One region of the Neisseria sp. KEM232 genome, then DNA from elsewhere that is predicted to be linked to it. Evidence: riboswitches for the same ligand, from Rfam matches in the RefSeq annotation. Region 1 holds a riboswitch; the other holds the start of a gene.
The links. Region 1 has a riboswitch for thiamine pyrophosphate ahead of thiC (phosphomethylpyrimidine synthase ThiC). Riboswitches for the same ligand answer to the same signal wherever they lie in the genome.
Positions count from the first base shown of each region.

Region 2: another riboswitch for thiamine pyrophosphate. It lies ahead of CGZ77_RS11800 (FAD-dependent oxidoreductase); the one in region 1 lies ahead of thiC (phosphomethylpyrimidine synthase ThiC).

Region 1 is NZ_CP022527.1:166,452-173,371, forward strand. Features, by position in the region: gene CGZ77_RS00725 (DUF502 domain-containing protein) at 1-19, shown strand, start outside; gene CGZ77_RS00730 (Ivy family c-type lysozyme inhibitor) at 162-650, shown strand; partial or broken gene CGZ77_RS00735 (IS1595 family transposase) at 672-832, opposite strand; gene CGZ77_RS00740 (DUF3488 and transglutaminase-like domain-containing protein) at 960-3,065, opposite strand; tRNA gene CGZ77_RS00745 (tRNA-Met) at 3,106-3,182, opposite strand; TPP riboswitch at 3,309-3,407, shown strand; gene thiC (phosphomethylpyrimidine synthase ThiC) at 3,515-5,395, shown strand; gene CGZ77_RS11865 (hypothetical protein) at 5,488-5,631, shown strand; gene CGZ77_RS00755 (MoxR family ATPase) at 5,645-6,556, shown strand; gene CGZ77_RS00760 (DUF58 domain-containing protein) at 6,540-6,920, shown strand, end outside.
Region 2 is NZ_CP022527.1:2,362,036-2,368,955, forward strand. Features, by position in the region: gene CGZ77_RS11785 (DUF6636 domain-containing protein) at 1-235, opposite strand, end outside; gene thiE (thiamine phosphate synthase) at 311-925, opposite strand; gene CGZ77_RS11795 (nuclease-related domain-containing protein) at 976-1,602, opposite strand; gene CGZ77_RS11800 (FAD-dependent oxidoreductase) at 1,723-2,841, opposite strand; TPP riboswitch at 2,900-3,012, opposite strand; gene CGZ77_RS11805 (PTS sugar transporter subunit IIA) at 3,206-3,628, shown strand; gene CGZ77_RS11810 (HPr family phosphocarrier protein) at 3,622-3,891, shown strand; gene ptsP (phosphoenolpyruvate--protein phosphotransferase) at 3,894-5,645, shown strand; gene CGZ77_RS11820 (hypothetical protein) at 5,938-6,195, shown strand; gene CGZ77_RS12815 (hypothetical protein) at 6,283-6,384, shown strand; gene CGZ77_RS11825 (contact-dependent growth inhibition system immunity protein) at 6,384-6,878, shown strand; gene CGZ77_RS12205 (hypothetical protein) at 6,866-6,920, opposite strand, start outside.

The sequences.
Region 1 (6,920 bases):
ACCTGAAAGCAATGTTTGATTGGTATTAAAACCGACGCAACTCTACCTGAAATGACCGCAAAGCATTAAAATCCGCCTGTTTTGTTTTAAGCTCTGTTAAGGCCGGGCCGTTTCAGACGGCCTCCCCTCTAAACAAACAACCGACAGCGAAAGAAACCGATATGCTCCGCACCGTAAAAATCCTCACCGCCCTCACCCTCGCGCTGGCCGTTGCCGCCCCCGCCGCCGCCAAGCCTGCGCAGACCGGCCAAAAATCCGAACAGGTCAGCCAAAAAGACGCCGACACCTATCTCTTTGACCTGCTCAAAAAACCCGCCTACCGCAAAGTATGGCGCAGCCAAATCGTACCGCACACACCCAAAAGCGACAGATATTGGATTAAAGACGCCGACGGCCCCACCGCTCCCGAAGGCGCGGTAACGGTGGACGGCAAACGCTACATCGCCACCACCATGTGCCAGCCGCACAACTGCATCAGCAACAGCATCTACATCCTGCTGAACAAACAGCGCGCCGTGGTGCTGCACCGCGAAAGGCACACCGTTGAAGGCACCTACGAGTTCCGCTACACCGACCGCTACTACGGCAAACCCACCGAAGCCGAAAAAGCAGCCCTGCAGAAACTCGTCGACGACGAAGAAGAAAAATAAACGGGGCTTAGGAAGCAAAAATCATTTTAAAGGATCATTCCGCAACATTTTCAGCAGTACTTTGTACAAATCATCATGCCTGTGATTGAAGCGAAATTCAGTTTCTTTCAGATGCAAGTAAAACGTATGTTTTGCTACACCATGTTGTGTATCAGACGGTGTTTTGCATAACTCCAAAACGATGTGAACTATACAGAACCCGGCAAACTTCAGTCAAGCTCCAGAAACGGAAACACAGAGGAAAATTCGTCATATCAATGAACAGAAAAGAAATTTTGTTTTCTCATCATCCACCGAAACCTCGTACCACTATTGTTTGTAACGCCGTGCAATTCGAACCGCCCGGCCAAACCACGCCCGCTGAGTCCTTTTATCCGGCATGATTTCGGCGGCAAACTGCCAGTCCTCATATTGCCGCAGCAAGTCTTGCAATTCCCGGTCTTCCACTCCGTTTTGCCGCAGCATTTCGATCAGCTCGGAGGCGGTAACGGCTGCGGCTGTTTCATCTTCATCGCCGATAAAGATGCTTTTCAGCAGCGCAAAGCCTTCGGCCAGCGGTTCACGCTCTTTCAGACGGCCTCTTCTCCACCACCAAACCACGGGCAGCAAGGCCGCGAAAATGCCGACAATGCCCGCCAGCAAAGCCGTGCCGAATCGGAAACGTCCCAGCCCCAGCCCGGCGAACAGATTGTTTTGGCTGCTTTCGTCATAATTCACTACCCACTGCTGCCAGTAAAACTGGCCGCTTTCCAGCCAGCCGCCCCACATTTTTCCGTTATGGTTTCCGGCAACCATCGCCCGATCGCTTTCAGGCAGCGCTTCGCTCAAACCAGCCGTGATACGTTGCTCGGACACAGCTGCCGTAGGGTCGACGCGTAACCAAGCCTGTTCGCCCTCCAGCCAGATTTCCGCCCATGCATGGGCGTTTTTGCTGCGTATCTGCCAGAAATTGCCGCTTTCCTGATAATCCGCTCCGAGATAGCCGGTCACCACCCGCGCGGGCACACCTGCGGCACGCATCATCACCACATAGCTTTGCGCGTAATGTTCGCAAAAACCCTGCCTGCCCTCGAACATAAAACTGTCGATGCTGTCGGCTCCCCGATACAGCGGCGGCTGCAAGGTATACGCAAACCGTCCATTACGGTAATAGTCCAACACCTTCTGCGAAAACTCTCCGACCGAACGGCTTTGCTGCGCCAGCGTCTGCGCCAGGCGGCGCGTGCGGAAATTGCCCGACTGCGGCAGACGCATATACAGTTTCTTTTCAAATTCCTTCAGTTTCTGCGGCAGCATACCGCCGGCGCGCGACTGCAATACGACGCGGCGCAACCCTTCCCTGCTGCGCACGCGCACCACATCGCCCAAACGCACGCTCATGCCCGAGCCTTCGCGCACGACGGGATAATCCAACGCAGGCACAACGCCTTTCTGATCACGCAAAATCATCTGATACGACAACTTGAGGCCGTCTGAAACCCCGGGCGCACTCATTTCCTCGAAATCCGGCATGGCGCGCCATGTCTGCCCGTCGAAATCCGCCATCACAATGGCACGCCAGTACAGCTGCCCAGCACCGGGCTTGAGGCCGTCTGAAAACGTCACATTCGCCACCAGCTCGTCGCTCTGCACCAGATTGCCGATACTGCCCGGCTGCATCGTGTCCGACAAACCCGTCTTCGCCTGCTCCTGCTGCGGCTGGGGGATGCTCCACAAAGGTTCGCTGCGCCGCGGCATCACGACAAACAGTACCGCCGCCAGCGGCAGCGTCAAACCAAATGCCAGCAAACCCTGTTTCAACGCACTGCGCGCATCCAGCCCGCACAGCACGGCAAAACACAGCCCCACCGCCAGCAACGCCGCCAGCAGCCACAAGCCCGTCAGCAGCGTCTGCCCAAACAGCACCGCCGAACCGATTAAAAACAGCATGGCCAGCAGCAACACCTGCCAGTCGCGCATCGCATTGCCTTCGAAGGATTTCAGCATCACCATCAAAAGCAGAAAGGAAATGCCGCCGTCGCGGCCGATTACCGTACCCAGCTGCTGCCACACCAGCAAACCCGCCCCCGCCGCCAGCAGCACCACGGCCGCCAAAGGCAGCTTGGCAACGCCCATGCGCAACAGGGCAAAACGCAGCAGCAGCAAACCGCCAAACACCGCCGTCACTCCCGCGGGCAGTTCGGCCAGCAGCGGCAGCGACGACCACAAAAGCGCCAGCAGCACCGCCGCCACAACCTTGCGCGGCGGCGCTTCCTGTAAAAAGACGGGATTGGAAATCAGCATAATCGGTAAGGTATTTTCAGACGGCCGTTGTTTGACAGAGGCCGTCTGAAAACGGCGTTGGCGGTTTTCAGACGGCCTGATGGAATTTTTCGCAAGACGGCGGCACGCGGCTTTTGGCCGGCCGCTTTTCACGCGGATAAAAAAATAACCGCTGCGAGGCGGTTTGGGTGTCTGGTTGCGGGGGCAGGATTCGAACCTACGACCTTCGGGTTATGAGCCCGACGAGCTACCATGCTGCTCCACCCCGCGTCAGAATTGGCGCACTATACAGACCGCCCCGAACGTTGTCAAGCGCCCGAAAGCGACCCGAGGGCTTTTTCGGCGGCAGATTGCATATCTTTACAAAACAAGCCGCCCGTGCTCTAATCTCCGCCTTCGATGAAACAGGGGTGCCGCCCGCGTGCGGGCGGCTGAGAATCACCCTTCACACCCGATCAGGATAATGCCTGCGTGGGGAGTTTCGCGGTTTTGCCTTTTCAGACGGCCTCCATCCGTATTACCTTATATATAGGTAAGACTGAGGCCGTCTGAAAAACAAACGCTCCTGTTTCCCCTTCAAGCGAGAAAACAGGAGCATTTTTATGACCGCCAAAAACAAAAACACCGGCCGTGAAGCACAAGATTTGGCCGATTTGAGCCGCGACATCGGCATCCGTTTCCCCTATCCCAACTCCCGCCGCGTCTATATAACGGGCAGCAGGGCCGACATCCGCGTGCCGCTGCGCGAAATCGATCAAGACGACACCGTCACCGCGCAGGGCACGGAGCACAATCCGCCGATTCCCGTATACGACACCTGCGGCGCATACGGCGATCCTGCCGCTGCCATCGACCTCAAAAAAGGCCTGCCGCAGATACGCACCGCCTGGATAGACGAACGCGGCGACAGCGAAATCCTGCCGCGGCTTTCCAGCCGCTACGGCAGCGAACGCGCCTGTGACCCGAAAACAGCCCATCTGCGTTTCAGCCAAATCACCCGTCCGCGCCGCGCCCGATCCGGCGGCAACGTCACCCAGCTGCATTACGCGCGCCGCGGCATCGTCACGCCCGAAATGGAATTTGCCGCCCTGCGCGAGCGCATGAGGCTGGACGAACTGTTCAGACGGCCGGAATACGCAAAGCTGCTCAAACAGCACCCCGGCCACAGCTTCGGCGCCAACATTCCCGCTCATCCCGACCAAATCACGCCCGAATTCGTGCGCCGCGAAATCGCCGCCGGCCGCGCCATCCTCCCCGCCAACATCAACCACCCCGAACTCGAACCGATGGTTATCGGCCGCAACTTCCGAGTCAAAATCAACGGCAACCTCGGCAACTCCGCCGTCACGTCGAGCCTTACCGAAGAAGTGGAAAAAATGGTTTGGGCGCTGCGCTGGGGCGCCGACACCATTATGGATTTGTCCACCGGAGCGCACATCCACGAAACCCGCGAATGGATTATCCGCAACGCCCCCGTGCCCGTCGGCACCGTCCCCGTTTACCAGACGCTGGAAAAAACGGGCGGCATCGCCGAAGACCTGACCTGGGAGCTGTTCCGCGACACCCTGGTCGAACAGGCCGAACAGGGTGTGGACTACTTCACCATCCACGCAGGCGTGCTGCTGCGCTACGTTCCGCTCACCGCCGACAGGCTCACCGGCATCGTCTCGCGCGGCGGCTCGATCATGGCCAAATGGTGTCTGGCACACCATCGGGAAAACTTCCTCTACACGCATTTCGACGAAATCTGCGAAATCATGAAAGCCTACGACGTGTCGTTCAGCCTCGGCGACGGCCTGCGCCCCGGCTGCATCGCCGACGCCAACGACGAAGCCCAGTTCGCCGAGCTGCACACCCTGGGCGAACTCACCGCCCAAGCATGGCGGCACGACGTACAGGTCATGATAGAAGGCCCCGGCCATGTCCCCCTGCAACGCGTCCGCGCCAATATGGACGAAGAACTGCGCCACTGCTTCGAAGCCCCGTTTTACACCCTCGGCCCGCTCGTCACCGACACCGCACCCGGCTACGACCACATCACTTCCGGCATCGGCGCGGCCAACATCGCCTGGTACGGCACGGCCATGCTCTGCTACGTCACCCCCAAAGAACACCTCGGCCTGCCCGACAAAGAAGACGTGCGCACCGGCATCATCACCTACAAACTCGCCGCCCACGCCGCCGATCTCGCCAAAGGCTGGCCGGGCGCACAGCTGCGCGACAACGCCCTGTCCAAAGCCCGTTTCGAATTCCGCTGGCGCGACCAGTTCCGCCTCAGCCTCGATCCCGAACGCGCCGAGAGCTTCCACGATGCCACTCTGCCCGCCGAAGGCGCGAAAACCGCCCATTTCTGCTCGATGTGCGGCCCCAAATTCTGCTCGATGAAAATCACGCAGGAAGTGCGCGACTACGCAGACCGACAAAAAGGCCTGACGCAAAAGGCCGTCGAGTTCGTCAAAAACGGCGCGCAGATTTACCGCTAGCCGCCCGTTTTCAGACGGCCTCTCTGCCGCAGAATTCATGCCAAAGGCCGTCTGAAAGCTCAGCTTCAACGAAGTGAAACACAGCCGAACCTTTGAGGCCGTCTGAAACCATCCTTTCAGACGGCCTCAACCATTCCGCAGAACGCGCATCCGAAAGGCCGTCTGAAAAACAAGGCCGTCTGAAACGGGTTTCAGACGGCCTTCATGCTACAATCCTCGCCTTTTCAACCGATTGAACGCATTACGGATATGACAGACAACATACAGGCCGCGCTTGCGCAGCTCAACCGGCTCATTTTAGGCAAAGAAGCCGTTTTGAAACAACTGATGGCCTGCATCCTCGCCGACGGCCACGTCCTGCTCGAAGACGTGCCCGGCGTCGGCAAAACCACGCTGGCGCACGGTTTGGCGGCGGTACTGGGCCTGGGTTACCGCCGCGTCCAGTTCACCAACGACATGATGCCCTCCGACCTCTTGGGCGTAAGCGTCTACCTCCCGAACGACGGCAAATTCGAGTTCCACCCCGGCCCCGTGTTCCATTCCTTCCTGCTGGCCGACGAAATCAACCGCGCCTCGCCCAAGCTGCAATCCGCCCTTCTCGAAGCCATGGAAGAGCGGCAGGTGTCGGCCGACGGCAAAACCTACCGCCTGCCGCAGCCCTTTATCGTCGTCGCCACGCAAAACCCGACCGAGCAGCTCGGCACCTTCCCCCTGCCCGAATCGCAGCTCGACCGCTTTATGATGCGCCTGAGCATGGGTTATCCCGCGCCCGAAGCGGAAAAAACGCTCTACCTCCAAGGCGACCGCCGCAACGCCCTGCCGCAGATTCAGGCCGTCTGCAACGCCGAAACCCTGCGCGGCTGGCAGCAGCATGCAGCGCATGTGCGTTTTGCCCAGGCCGCCGCCGACTATGTTTACCGCCTCGTCGAAGCGACGCGCCGCCCGGGGCAGTTTGTCACCGGCCTGAGCCCGCGCGCCGGGCTGGCGGTGGTAAACGCCGCCAAGGCTTGGGCGTTTATGCACGGACGCGGCCATGTGCTGCCCGACGACATCAAGGCCGTGTGGGTTTCCGTTGCCAACCACCGTTTGCAGCCCGTGCAGCAGGGCGCAAGCTCGGCGCAACTTCTCGCAGGCATCCTCAGCCATGTGGCCGTTCAGTAAACCCGTTCAAGCGGCCTCCGTCAGCCGCTCGCCCACCCTCGCCGCCATCCGCTGCCGCCCGACGCGGCCGGGCGTCGGCCTGCTCGCCGTCGTCGGCCTGCTGTGGCTGGTCGGCGTCAACTATCAGGTCAACCTTGCCTACGTCGCCGCCTTCTGGCTGTTTGGTTTTCTGATGGTCGGCGTGCTGCTCAACCTGCGCCAGCTCCTCGCCCTGCAAATCGACGTCGCCATGCCGCAGGAAGTGTTTGCGGGACAAAACGCCGTATTGCGGCTCACCGCAGACCACGGCGGCCGCAGCCGCTTCCTCTGGCTGTGCAGCGAAGACGACTATCTGGCACAGAGTCCGTCTGAAAACATCTGGCAG
Region 2 (6,920 bases), 180 kb from region 1:
AGCCGTCGCCCCAGTCGAGGTCGCAGTCGTCGGGGCGTTTTTGCGCGGGGCGGATGTTTTCGCGGTGGCCGCGGATTTCGCAGCTGACACCGGCGCTGACTTTGCCGCTGTCGATGTCGCGGTAGTCGCCCATGCAGTGGATGTTGCCGCCGGGGCTGCGGAAAGCCACACCGGATTTGGCTTGGGCGGCGCAGGAGATGGCGAGGGCTGCAAGGAACAGGATTTTGCGTTTCATGGTTTTCCTTTATGAGTTGGGATGGAAAGCGGGACTGCAACGCAGTGAAAACGGAAAGGGCTGTTTCAGACGGCCTCAATCCCACAAGGCGCGGAAGGATTGTACAACGGCTTCGGGATCGGCCGCTTCGGTAACGGCGCGGACAACCGCCAGCGACGATACGCCCGTTGCCAGCACCGCCGCCGCGTTGCCCAAATCAATGCCGCCGATGGCAACCACGGGCGTATTGCCGGCCTGCTTCACATATTCGCGCAGCTTGTCCAAGCCCTGCGGCGCGGTGGGCATCTGCTTGGTGGCGGTGGGAAAAATCGCGCCGCTGGCGACATAGCTCGGATTTACCGACAAGGCGCGGTCAAGTTCGGCCGTCGAATGCGTGCTCAAACCGAGCCGCAGCCCTGCGGCGGCGATGGCGGACAAATCGGCGCCGTCCATATCCTCCTGCCCCAAATGCACGCCGTATGCGCCCGCCGCTATCGCTTCGCGCCAATGGTCGTTGATAAAAAGCTGCGTTCTGCTGCCTTCGCAGGCGGCAACACAGCGCGTGATTTCGCGGCGCAGCGCCTCGCCCGACAGGGTTTTGCAGCGAAGCTGCACCGTATCCGCCCCTGCCTTCACCATGCGGACAACCCGGTCGGCATCGGGCACGACGGCGTAGAACTTGAGCGGGGATTTGAGCGGCGGGAAAGTCATGGCGTGTTCCTGTTAAAGATACTCGGATGTTTCAGACGGCCTGTGCCGTTTCAATGCCGGTGTCGCTCGCGCAGACGGGCGGTATGCTCGCGCAGTTTTTCCTTATCTGCCCGATATTCGTCGGACGACAATAAGGCGATAACAGCGTGGATTTGGCCTTCGTCCAGCAAAGCCGTCTGAAAACTTTTGATGTATTTTGCCGCACTCCGCAATCGGCAGACATTGGGCGGCATTTCGGTTTTGAACTCGCAGTCGCCGAGAAACGCCGCCAACGAATGGAATTTGCTTTCGGGCAGATTCAACAATGCGGCCAATGCTTTGATATGGGCATAATTTTGCCGCAGCGGATTTTGGAAATAATGCTTTTCTTTGTAAACAACCTGCGTCCAACGCGCTTGTTTTTCACCGCCAAAAATCCAGCCTGTATAGTTTTTGGTTTCGACAACAAAGATGCCGTATTTTGAAATATAAATATGGTCGATTTGGGTCGTGCCGTTGCGGGAAGGAATAATCAAATCATGAAATTCCGTGTACACACCGTCGTCCAGTTCGTCATTCAGGCGCGAACGCACGGCTGTCTCTCCCATTCTGCCTTTAACCGAGGGGTTGCGTAAAAACGCACCCAGCAGAGATACGGCCATTGCCAAAACCAGCAGCCAAATTAAATTGTCCATCATGTTTCCCTTTTGTTTCACTAAATCCAAATGCTTTTACGGTGCACGCTGCGGTGCGCACGCCCTGTCCGAAACCTTCAAAAGGCCGTCTGAACCTCTTTTTTTCAGACGGCCTCACCGCTTTCAGACGGCCTCTGCCGTATCGATATACGCCAGCCCGCTTTCGACATCGCTCTCAGGCACGCGGCCGCCGCCGATGAGTGCTTCGGCCAGCCGCACGGCGGCGGCGGCAACGGCGGGGGCGATCATAAAGCCGTGGCGGTAGAGGCCGTTGGTTTCGATGGTGCGGGTTTGCGCGTTGTAGCGGATTTCGGGGTTGTGGTGGTCGAGCGCGGGGCGCAGGCCGCTTTGGATTTGCAGGATTTGCGCTTCGCCGAATGCGGGGTGCACGGCGTACAGGGCAGAGAGCAGTTCCAAACCCGAGCGCACGCTCGCGGGCGCGGTGCTTTCGCTTTCGATTTGGGTGGCGCCGACGACAAACAGGCTGTCGGGCTTGGGCGCGATATAAATCGGATAACGCGGATGCAGCAGGCGCACGGGGCGGCGCAGCGAAACTTCGGGCGCATACACGCGCAGGACTTCGCCGCGTATGCCGCGCAGGCGGCTTGACGGGCTTTCAGACGGCCTGTTCCAAGTGTGTTTCGCGCCGATGCCGCGGCAGTCGACAATCAGGCCGTATTTGCCGCTTTGGCGCAGGGCGTCGGGCGAGGATTCGGTGTGCCACAGGGTTTCGACGTTTAATCCGTCCAAACGCCCGGCCAGCGCGGCGAGGATTTGGCGGTTGTCGAGCTGGCCTTCGGCGGGCAGGAAGAGGCCGTCTGAAAAGCGTCCCGCAAGCTGCGGCTCGTGTTCGGCGATGTCCTGCGCATTCCAGCGTACGCTCTCGGCACGGGCGCGCGCCAGTTGCCGTTCAAACTGCACGGCCAGCGGCCGCTCCTGTGCGTGCCACACAATCAGGCTGCCGTTTTGCTGCATGAACACGGGTTGGCCTGCGTCGTTCAGACGGCCTGCGATGTCGCGCCAAAGCGGTATGCTTTTTTTGCCGAGCAAAACGGTTTCGGGCGTGGCATCGGCCGCTTCGGCGGCGGGCGCGAGCATGGCGGCGGCGATGTGGGCGGCGGCTTCTTCGCCTGCACGGCTGCCTTTGTCGATCAGGGTAACGCGGTGTCCGCGTTCGGCAAGCATCATGGCGGCAAGCCGGCCGCAGAGGCCGCCGCCGAGTATGGCGGTGTCGGTTTTCATGGTGTTTTTCGGAAAAAGGGGGAAGGGCAGGGGAGGACTGCGCAAGAGTGCCGGAAACGGCGGTTGACGGCTTGAATCCCTACGCAGGCATAACCCCGACAGGTTCGACGGATTCCGCAGAGGCGGTCTCAGCACCCGATACATTCGGCGGGGGCACTCCGACAAGACGGGCGCGAGTTTACACAAGGCAACGCAATTTGGCAAAAGGACACCAGGCCGTCTGAAAGCCGTCCGACTGGTTTCAGACGGCCTCTTCCCGCCCGCGGGATACCGCTTTCACATATAATGCTGTTTTTTACACAACAAGGCCGTCTGAAAGCCAAGCTCCTGCGAAGCGAAACAGGACGGCAGAACAGAACACACCATGATAGGCATAGTTATCGTCACCCACGAAAGCCTCGGCCGCGCCTACGCGCAACTGGCGCGCCACTTTTTTTCCGCCGTGCCCGAACACATCCGCATCCTCGGCGTCGAGCCCGACGAAGACCACGATGCGGTGATCCGCCGCACGCAGCAGGCCGTTGCAGAATCCTCGGCGCAGGCGGCGCACGGCGTTTTGGTGCTGGCCGACATCTTCGGCGCCACACCGTGCAACGCCGCCCGCCGCCTCGTCGTGCCCGAAAAAGTGGCCATCCTCACCGGCCTCAACGCCCCCATGCTGGTGAAGGCCGCGCAGTATTCCGCCGCCGCCGAAGATCTGGCGGCCTTTACCGAAGCCGTGCGGGAAGCCGCTGTCGGCGGCATCATCGCCGTCACCCGTCCGCCCGAAGGAGAAAACCCGTGCTGAAACAAGACATCGAAATCATCAACAAACTCGGCCTGCACGCCCGTGCGTCGAGCAAATTCGTTCAGACGGCCTCGCCGTTTGCCTGCGAAGTCTGGGTAACGCGCAACGGGCAGCGCGTCAACGGCAAAAGCATTATGGGACTGATGATGCTCGCCGCCGCCAAAGGCAGTACGGTAACGCTGGAAACCGACGGCGCCGACGAAGCGGCCGCCATGCAGGCGCTCACCGCGCTGATTAACGACTACTTCGGCGAAGGAGAATAAACATGGGCATCGTGCTGCACGGCGTGGCGGCGGGCAAAGGCATCGCCATCGGCCGCGCCCATCTGGTGGTGCGCGGACACGAAGAAGTGCCGCAATACGATTTGGCGGAAAACGAAGTGTGCGCCGAAGTGGCCCGCTACGAGGCCGCCGTGAAAACCACCCGCCGCCAGCTAGAACAAATCCGCAGCGCCATCCCCGAAAATGCCCCCACCGAACTGGGCGCCTTCATCTCGCTGCACCTGATGCTGCTCACCGACGTCACCCTGTCGCGCGAACCGGCCGACATCATCGAAGAGCAGAAAATCAACGCCGAATGGGCGCTGAAAATCCAAACCGACCGCCTGTCCGCCCAGTTTGACGCCATCGGCGACGAATACCTGCGCGAGCGCAAACAGGACATGCTGCAAGTGGCCGAGCGCATCCACAACAACCTCATCGGCACAGGCAACGAGCTCAACCTCGACGCCAACCTCCTCGACGACACCATCATCATCGCCCACGACCTCTCGCCTGCCGACACCGTCCAATTCAAAGAACAGCGCGTTACCGCCTTCGTCACCGACGCCGGCGGCCCCACCAGCCACACCGCCATCCTCGGCCGCAGCCTCGACATCCCCTCCGTTATCGGCCTGCGCCAGGCACGCAGCCTCATCAGCGAACACGAATGGGTCATTGTCGACGGCATCAACGGCATCGTCATCATCAACCCCGACGACATCGTCACCGCCGAATACCGCCGCCGCCTGCGCGCCTACAAAAACAAACAGCGCGAACTGAGCAAACTCAAAAAAACCGCCGCCACCACCGCCGACGGCACCCAAATCGAACTTCTGGCCAACATCGAAAGCACCGAAGACGTCAAAGCCATGCACGCCCTCGGCGGCGACGGCGTCGGCCTCTTCCGCAGCGAATACCTCTACCTCAACCGCGACACCCTGCCCGACGAAGAAGAACAGTTTGCCGTGTATTCCGCCATCGTCAAAAAACTCAAAGGCAAACCCCTCACCATCCGCACCGTCGATCTGGGCGTCGACAAAAACCCGCGCTGGTTCGGCCAAAACGGCACGCCCAACGGCAGCCTCAACCCCGCCCTCGGCCTCACCGGCATCCGCCTGTGTCTGGCCGAACCCGTCATGTTCCGCACCCAGATGCGCGCCATCCTGCGCGCCGCCGCCCTCGGCCCCGTCAAAATCATGTGGCCGATGATAGGCTCGCTGGCCGAACTCAAACAATGCCACGTCCACCTCGAAACCGCCCGCCGCCAACTGGCCGAACGCGGCGAAACCTTCGGCAGCGTGCAGACCGGCTGCATGATCGAAATCCCCTCCGCCGCCCTCACCGTATCCAGCCTGCTCAAACACACCGACTTCATCTCCATCGGCACCAACGACCTCATCCAATACACCCTCTCCGTCGACCGCGGCGACGACGCCGTCAGCCACCTCTACCAGCCCGCCCACCCCGCCGTTTTGCGCCTGCTCGCCCACATCCTGCGCACCGCCCAACGCATGAACAAACCCGTCTCCCTCTGCGGCGAAATGGCCGGCGACACCCTCTACACCCGCCTTCTGCTCGGCATGGGTCTGCGCGGCTTCTCCATGAATACCAACAACCTCCTGGCCGTGAAAGACATCGTCATCCACAGCCACATCGACCGCCTCGAACAAGACATCCTGCGCATCCTGCGCAACGAAGACCCCGACAAAACCGACAAACTGCTCAAACAACTCAACGGACAGGAAGAGGCCGTCTGAAACCCCGTCTGCGGTTTTCAGACGGCCTTAAAACGCCCTGCGACGCACGTTTCATGCCACTTGCGGGCACCCCCCCGCCGAAAGGCCGTCTGAACAGCCGCTACAACGGAGTATACAGACCGTCGTGCCGTTTCAGACGGCCTTAAACCCCGTAGGGCGCGCCGCACGCGGTTCATGCCGCCACGGACGAAGGCCGTCTGAAAGACCGGAAAAGGCCGCCCCATTTCGCGGAATGACGTTTCTGAAAGCGCCGCTTCAACGAAGTTCAAAACCAAAAAACCGAAATCCCGCCATGCCCAAACGCCCCCGCCAACCCGTCTTTCCGCCGCCGCTGTTCCCCGCCGTGCTCCGTGCCGACGATGCCCTGTTGCGCCGCATCGCCGCCACCGCCGACAGCGGCGCGGAAGCCGAACGGCACTACGCCGCCCTGCGCCAAACCGTGCGCGAACAAAACGGCTTTCTTACCCACCAACAGGGCCACTACCCCGCCGGTGCCGTCGAACCGGCCGCCGAAAACGCCGCAGACCCCGCCGCCTTCGTGCTGGGCTAGCTCATCATCATCCAAAGCGAAGCCGCCTACGCTCTTCGCTACCTTCAACAACAGCGTCCAAGCACTCGGCAAAGTCAGTAGCATCCAATGCATCACCCTTTCTCCAAAGAGCAATGGCAGCAAATCAACAAAGCGATAGAATATGGGAAGACTCATAATATTAATGTTAAAGTAACGGAGATTAAATAATGGAAAACAAGCTCGAAAATCAATATTTTGCAAGTTTATATGCAAATGAAAAAGCGTTCGTCGTGCAAACGCAATCTGGATTTAGATTGTTAATGTTAGACACCTTATTCCCACCTCATATTTTACTTCCGGATATTGATAACAATCTGCTTGGGCAAGCTGTTTTTAAGGCATTAAAAAATAGTCGAACTTTTAAATATGGGAGTGAAGAATATAAAAATTTTTTCGAACCAAAACAAAGAGTTCAACGCTATAACCAATGGGTTGATCATGTACGAGAAACACTGGGATATAAAACCAAATCAGCTCTTTTTAGAAAAATGATGATGTGCAGCATTAACATGAATAGCAAGGAAATTGTAATTTCCCCCAACAAACATATCAGATCAGATGCGTGGGAAGGTATTGATGAAAAAGATATAATTATGCCCGCTGACAGCAACTGCTTGGAAATTGGACTAGGAGTAAAACAAGCTCTAAGTTATTGTAAGTAGAGATATAGTGGTACATAGTCTTGTTTCCACAACATACTTTTA